3 regions of the Mesorhizobium sp. M1004 genome follow, and region 1 is predicted to be linked to each of the others. Evidence: riboswitches for the same ligand, from Rfam matches in the RefSeq annotation. Region 1 holds a riboswitch; each other region holds the start of a gene.
What was found. A riboswitch is a leader RNA that binds a small molecule or an ion and turns the genes downstream of it on or off. The one in region 1 is predicted to bind cobalamin.
Positions count from the first base shown of each region.

Region 1 (2,194 bases):
TGGCCTCGAGATCGCGCTGGTAAGCCTCGCTATCCCAATAGGCCGATGACGGTAGCGTCGGTTCGGCCCGGCTCAGGCCGTTATAGGGGTCGCGCTCGCTCGGGTTGGGATGCATGGCTGGCTTCCTATGAAGCGTCAGCCGACACCCCGGCAAATCGTTTGTCAATCAGAGTGCCGCATTGCCGGTTGCAGGCGCGGCGCATAATCATGTCGTGGACATGGGACATTCGGAAATTGGGGGGATTCGGACGTGGCCGCACGACAGATGTCGCTTACGCCGGAGCTGGTCGCGCGCTGCTGGCGCGAGATCAGGGACCCCGGGCCGGATCCGGACGCGATGCATCTCGATGAAGCCGACTATGACGCGCTGCTGGATGAATTGCAGGTCGAACTCCCGGACAGCGAACCGCTATGGCTGTTCGGCTATGGATCGCTGATCTGGAAACCGGAAATAGATTATGTCGAGGACCGCGTTGCGCTGGCGCGCGGCTGGCATCGGTCCTTTTGCATGAACATGACGCGCTGGCGCGGCACCAAGGACAGCCCCGGCCTGATGATGGCGCTGGACCGTGGCGGACAATGCAAGGGCGTCGCCTTTCGGCTGACCGACAATAACCGGCGCGAGCAGTTGGGCCGGCTTTTCCGGCGCGAAGTCACGCTGAAGCCGACAAGCTACCGGCCGCGCATGCTCAAGCTTGCAAGCGAGGCCGGACCGCTCAGGGCATTGGCCTTCGTCATCAACCGCAACGGCCTGACCTATTCAGGACCGCTCGACGAGGGCAAGGTCGTCGAAAGGCTGGCAACGTCCTGCGGGCACTGGGGGTCGGGCGCCGACTATCTCTACAACACGGTGAAAAACCTTGAAGAGCGCGGCATTCACGATCGCCATCTGTGGCGGCTGCAGCGGCTGGTTGCCGAGCGGATCACCGCGTTGAAGCCGTAACGCCGCATGGCGCATTCGCGCTGTTGGCCGGCGGAATTTGGTTTGCCGGATGCGACCGTTTCAGCCTATAGTCATGCATGTCGTCGGTTCCGTTAGGGACCAAGAGGGAATGCGGTGAGGGCTGACTTGTTGCCCAATGCCGTGGCTGCCCCCGCAACTGTGTGCGGTAGTCCTCTCCAAGCCACTGGGGATTTTTTCTTCGGGAAGGTGGGGAAGGGCGCTGATCCGCGAGCCAGGAGACCTGCCGGCGACAGGGAACTGACTTCGATGCCCTCGGGTGGAGGGCGAAAGGACAAGATATGAATACCGCTTCCGTCTCCCTCGGCGCTTCCGTCTCCTCGCAGTCGCGCTTCATGCAGCTCGTGCTTAGCGCGTTTCTGGGCATTTTCGTCGTCGGCGTTGTCGGTTTCTCGCACATCGATGCGGTCCACAATGCGGCGCACGACTATCGCCATTCGATGGCGTTTCCCTGCCACTGACGAGGATCTGACATCATGAACCTGTTTCGCAACGTCGTGTTCATCGCGGCGATCGCAGGGCTCGTGGCCGGTGTCGCTCTCGCCTGCATGCAGGCCTACGCCACCGTGCCGCTGATCCTCAAGGCGGAGGTCTACGAAAAGGCTGGTGGCGGCCATGAGCATCAGCATGCCGCGGCGCCCGCCGCCAACGCTGCGGACACCGATGCCATGAGCACCGCCGCGCCGGCGGAAAATGCGGTGAGCAGCGCAGCACCGGCTGAAGCAGCCGCGCCGGCGGAGGACGAAGGCTGGGCGCCGGCCGACGGCTTCGAGCGTTTCGCCTTCAGTGTCGTCGCCAATATCGTCACCGGCATCGGCTTCGCGCTGGTCCTGGTGGCGGTTTCCGAGTTCGCCGGCGGCATCGGCAGCTGGCGCCAGGGCGTGTTCTGGGGTCTGGCGGGCTTTGCCGTGTTCACGCTGGCGCCGGGACTCGGCCTGCCGCCGGAACTGCCGGCAATGCCGGCGGCCGATCTCATACAGCGCCAGATCTGGTGGTGGGCAACGGTGATGGCAACCGCGATCGGCCTTGCCCTTATTACCTTCCGCACGTCGGCGCCCCTGACCGTGCTCGCCGTCCTCCTGATCGTCGCCCCGCATATTGTCGGCGCGCCGCAGCCTGACAGTTTCGTAACGCCGATCCCGGAGGGCCTGCATCATCAGTTCGTGGTGGCGGTGACGCTGACCAATCTGGTGTTCTGGCTGGTGCTCGGCGCAGTTGTCGGCATAGTGCACT
Region 1 is NZ_JAMYNB010000023.1:58,493-60,686, forward strand. Features, by position in the region: gene NKH54_RS30255 (aromatic ring-hydroxylating oxygenase subunit alpha) at 1-115, opposite strand, end outside; gene NKH54_RS30260 (gamma-glutamylcyclotransferase) at 251-943, shown strand; cobalamin riboswitch at 1,011-1,206, shown strand; gene NKH54_RS30265 (CbtB domain-containing protein) at 1,243-1,422, shown strand; gene NKH54_RS30270 (CbtA family protein) at 1,438-2,194, shown strand, end outside.

Region 2 (2,194 bases), on a different contig from region 1:
CGATCTCCTTCTTCAGGAAGATCTCGTAGTCGACATAGCTGAGCTGGCCCTTCGCATGATCGGCCCGCGCGCGGCGTACCTGCGGCGTCTGCGGGAAGGACCCGATTGTCGTCGTCGGGAACGGCGGCAGCCCGAGCGCGCCGGCCTGGACTCTGGAGCGCTCGCCAAAAGCGCTCTCTCGTCGCTTCATGCTATGGTCAATGCTGGCGATCCGCCCCTCAACAAGCGGGTCATGGATCTTCGTGGACGTCACGCGAGTGGCGGCAGCCTCGGCAGTCGCTTTCAACGCGCCTGCCACCGCATCCCTGCCTTGGGACAGGGCCCGGGCCAGCAAGACCAGCTCGTCGGTCTTCTGGGCCGCGAAGGCGAGCCACGACCTGATGTCGGCCTCGAGTTCCGTCTCCATGCGCAGGTCAATCGGCACATGCAGCATCGAGCAAGAAGGCGCGATTTCGACGCGGTCCAAGGGCCAGCCGGCGACGATCGGTTTGATGCGGTCGAGAATGGCGGGCAGGTTCGCACGCCAGACGTTGCGGCCATCGATCAAGCCGAGCGAGAGCACCAGATCCTTCGGAGCGAGCCGACCCACCGTTTCCAGCTGCTCGGGAGCGCGCACGAGATCAATATGCAGGCCGGCCAGGGGCAGAGAAACCGCGGTTTCGAGATTGTCTCCCAGCGACCCGAAATACGTAGCCAGCATGATCTTCAGCTCGGGCGCGGCTTTCGACAGCTGGCCATAGGCGAATTCGAACGCAGCTCGTTCGTTCGGGTTCAGATCGAGGACAAGCGCTGGCTCATCGATCTGGACCCAGTCGGCTCCCGACAGCTTCAGCCTCTGCAGGAGCTGCTCGTACGGGCAGCAGCTGCGGTAGGAGCGCGATGGGACCGAACCCTTCGGCAGGCGATTTCGCCAGCTTGAGGAAGGTGATGGGTCCAAGGATGACTGGGCGTGTGTGAATGCCGAGAGCTTTAGCCTCGAGGAAGTAATCGACCGGCTTCGTTGACGAGAGGGCGAACGTCTGATCATCATGGAGCTCCGGCACAATGTAGTGGTAGTTGGTGTCAAACCACTTGGTCATTTCCATCGCGGCTACACCAGGTCCATGAGCCGCCTCCTGGTGACCAGCGTGTCCACAATCCTCCGTCTGACCCTGGTTGCCGCGCGCCATTGCGAAGTAGATGTCAAGTGGGACCTCGCCGCTATTCCAACCGTACCGGGATGGAATGGCGCCGACCGTGGCTGCGGTGTCGAGCACATGGTCGTAAAGCGAGAAGTCGTTCGAGGGGATTTTTGACACGCCGCGATCGCGCTGCTCCTCCCAGCTAGCGGCACGGAGTGCCTTCGACGTCCCAAGAAGGTCGCCAGCGGACGATTTTCCGGACCAGTAGCTTTCAAGGGCGAATTTCAGTTCTCGCCGACGACCGAAGCGCGGCACGCCGAGCGTTGCTACAGGAATTTGCTGAGAGACAGTCATGTCATACCCCGATGGTTGGGGCGTCGGTGACAAGGAAGGCGCTAGCAGGCCCGGCACGCCCGGGTTGCAGCGGCCACCGAGACACCCCGCCCGTGGACGTAATTCGTCGTGGCAGGTCTCCTGGCTCGCGGGGTCATAGCCTCTACACGTCTTCCCGAGGGTATTCGCCTCAGTGACATGAGTGGGGTTGGCTCGCCGCTAACAGTTGCGGGGGCAGCGCCGGCATCGCACCGGCTTCCCTCTTAGCTCCGCTGCGGCAGCGCCGGACGCGAGAACCACGACACGCCAGACAATCACAGCAATCCCTTCTCTTGTCAATGACGAATAACGAAATGTTTATGTGGTTATGTCATCGCGCTTTTACGCTTGTCTAACATTTTGCAACAGTGAGTCGTCCATTTGCCGCCGCTGCACCGCTGCCCCCATTGTCCAACTAATGCAGGCCGTGCGGAGCCACAACAACCGGAGGACTCTAACCTCAACCTGAAAAGCGCTACCGCTCAAAGGACGCTGGTGATCCGCGAGCGCCGAGCCAACACCGAGGCTGCGGAAAGTGTGCAGGATGGCCCCAACCGATTTCGCGGTGCGGTAGGCGTCGGTAGTGAAATCTTTCTACCGTGCTTGTCAGTGCTGGTCCGCAACACGAGACGTTCAAGGCGTCATCACCAACTGCGATGGCCAAACTGAGATTAATCGCCCTCAATAATCCGTTCACCAAC
Region 2 is NZ_JAMYNB010000015.1:30,513-32,706, forward strand. Features, by position in the region: partial or broken gene metE (5-methyltetrahydropteroyltriglutamate--homocysteine S-methyltransferase) at 1-1,475, opposite strand, end outside; cobalamin riboswitch at 1,569-1,770, opposite strand; gene NKH54_RS26405 (hypothetical protein) at 2,165-2,194, opposite strand, start outside.
Region 2: another riboswitch for cobalamin. It lies ahead of metE (5-methyltetrahydropteroyltriglutamate--homocysteine S-methyltransferase); the one in region 1 lies ahead of NKH54_RS30265 (CbtB domain-containing protein).

Region 3 (2,194 bases), on a different contig from region 1:
CGGATAAGCCCGCCGCGTGCTGGGAAACCGGCTTTTAACGGCCGAAAAGGTTACGGTCGGCACCGTGGGCAGGCGCCTGCTCGGCTGGAGCCGACTTCTCAACCGAAGCGGTGTGGCCGCTGTCGGTCGGCGTAACCGCTGGCTGGTTGGCGCCGTTGGAACCGTAGTTGTCGCTGCCGGCGAAAGCGCTGCCGGAGATGGCCAAAACGGCGGCGGCAGCAAGGATGAGCTTTTTCATTTTCAAACACTCCTGAATTTTTTGGGATCCCGAGAGCGACGGGTTAGTCGCCCTTCTTTGGTCGGGATCAGCGATTGCCGTAGAGGTCGCGGTCGGCGCCCTGAACGACAGGCTGCTTGTCAGCGTGCGCCGGCTTCTGAATGGAAGCCGTATACGAGCTGTCGACCGAGACGGCTGGCTGGTTCGCACCATTGGAACCGTAATTGTCGCTACCGGCGAAGGCGCTGCCGGTGATCGCCAAAACGGCTGCGGCAGTGAGGAAGATCTTTTTCATTTTTAGTACTCCAGTTTGTCTGTCCGTCTAGCGGCGTGTCTTGGGAGGAATTCGCGTCGTTCGGACAGCCCCGATGTGGGAAAGCCATAGGCTGGTTTCCAATCACGAAGTTGTTCCGTGTGGACCACGGTCCTGCACCTTGAAATTGTGCCAGGAAGTTCCTCTATGGTCATTTATCGCATTGTTTTCAGTTGCTTATGTCGAACCGAGTGGTTCGCTCCGGTGTCGGTTTCCGGGCCGTCGTTCACACCGTCCTGCACGCATTGTCAACAGAAACGAACCGTTCGGTTCGATTAGAGATTGCTAATAGTAACTTTTCGATACCGTTGAGCCCTTTTTGCCCCCGATCGAACTGGATCCGCAGCGATTCGAAACGGCGATGATGGCGTCGCAAGAAACGTCTCAGCTCTTTGACCGGCGGCGGGGGGCGTATGCCGCGCGTGTCGCGCCGCATGGATATGATGTCGCTTTCATGCCGACGTCGCGATCGCTGCCGTGATTAGATGATCGCATCTCAGGTGCCGCTTCGTGACGACGCAGCGGAGAATTGGGAAGCCGGTCAGAATCCGGCGCTGCCCCCGCAACGGTGGTGGAGTTCAAGTCGCAACGGGAGACCACTGGGCAAGAGCCTGGGAAGGTGTCGCGATGGTCCGCAAGGACAACTCCAGAGCCCGGAAACCAGCCCGAGATGCCTAGACTCGACTGATCGCGGTGGGCGGTCAAGAGGTGGATAGTGCATGTCCGGAGCCGCGCCGGCCTGCGTCCGATCCTTCCTCCATCACCACCAAGTTCAGTCCTTAAACCACGAGGACAGAACTATGGATACGCGCAACGACATGCTGAGGCTCCTGAACGGCCGCAAGCAAGGCTTTTCGCTGGAACAGCCCTTCTACACCGACCCGGACTATTTCAAGCTCGACATGGAGCTCATCTGGTATCGCGACTGGCTGTTCATCGGCCATGATTGCGAACTGCCGAAGCCCGGCAGCTATATCACCGTGCAGATCGGCGATTATCCGGTGGTGCTGGTCCGCGACCAGAAGGGCAACATCAACGCCTTTCACAATTCCTGCCGCCATCGCGGCAGCCGTGTCTGCAACACTGAGAAGGGCATGGCGGCAAAGCTTGTCTGCCCCTATCACCAGTGGACCTACGAGCTTGACGGCCGGCTGCTGTTTGCCCGCCAGATGGCAGACGGTTTCGACAAGAGCCAGTTCGGCCTGAAGCCCGTCGCCTGCGAGAGCGTCGGCGGTTACATCTTCATCTGCCTGGCGAAAGAACCTGCCGACTTTGCGCCGATGCGCGCCATGATAGAGCCCTACCTCAAGCCGCACCAGCTGAATGAAGCCAAGGTCGCCTTCGAGAGCACCATCATCGAGAAGGGCAACTGGAAGCTGGTCTGGGAAAACAACCGCGAATGCTATCACTGCGCCGGCAATCATCCGGAGCTGTGCAAGACATTCCCCGAAGCGCCGACGGTGACCGGCGTGCAGGGCGCCGACAGCGATCCGGAGATGCTGGCGCACTGGGCGAAATGCGAGGCGGCGGGCCTGCCGAGCAAGTTCCGCATCGATCCGGCCGGGCAATACCGCGCCACCCGCGCGCCGCTGCTGCGCGATGCCGTCAGCTACACGATGTCCGGAAAGCGCGCGGTGACGAAGAACCTGTCCGACACTGTTGCC
Region 3 is NZ_JAMYNB010000002.1:199,753-201,946, forward strand. Features, by position in the region: gene NKH54_RS05190 (DUF680 domain-containing protein) at 35-238, opposite strand; gene NKH54_RS05195 (DUF680 domain-containing protein) at 306-512, opposite strand; cobalamin riboswitch at 1,012-1,213, shown strand; gene NKH54_RS05200 (aromatic ring-hydroxylating oxygenase subunit alpha) at 1,331-2,194, shown strand, end outside.
Region 3: another riboswitch for cobalamin. It lies ahead of NKH54_RS05200 (aromatic ring-hydroxylating oxygenase subunit alpha); the one in region 1 lies ahead of NKH54_RS30265 (CbtB domain-containing protein).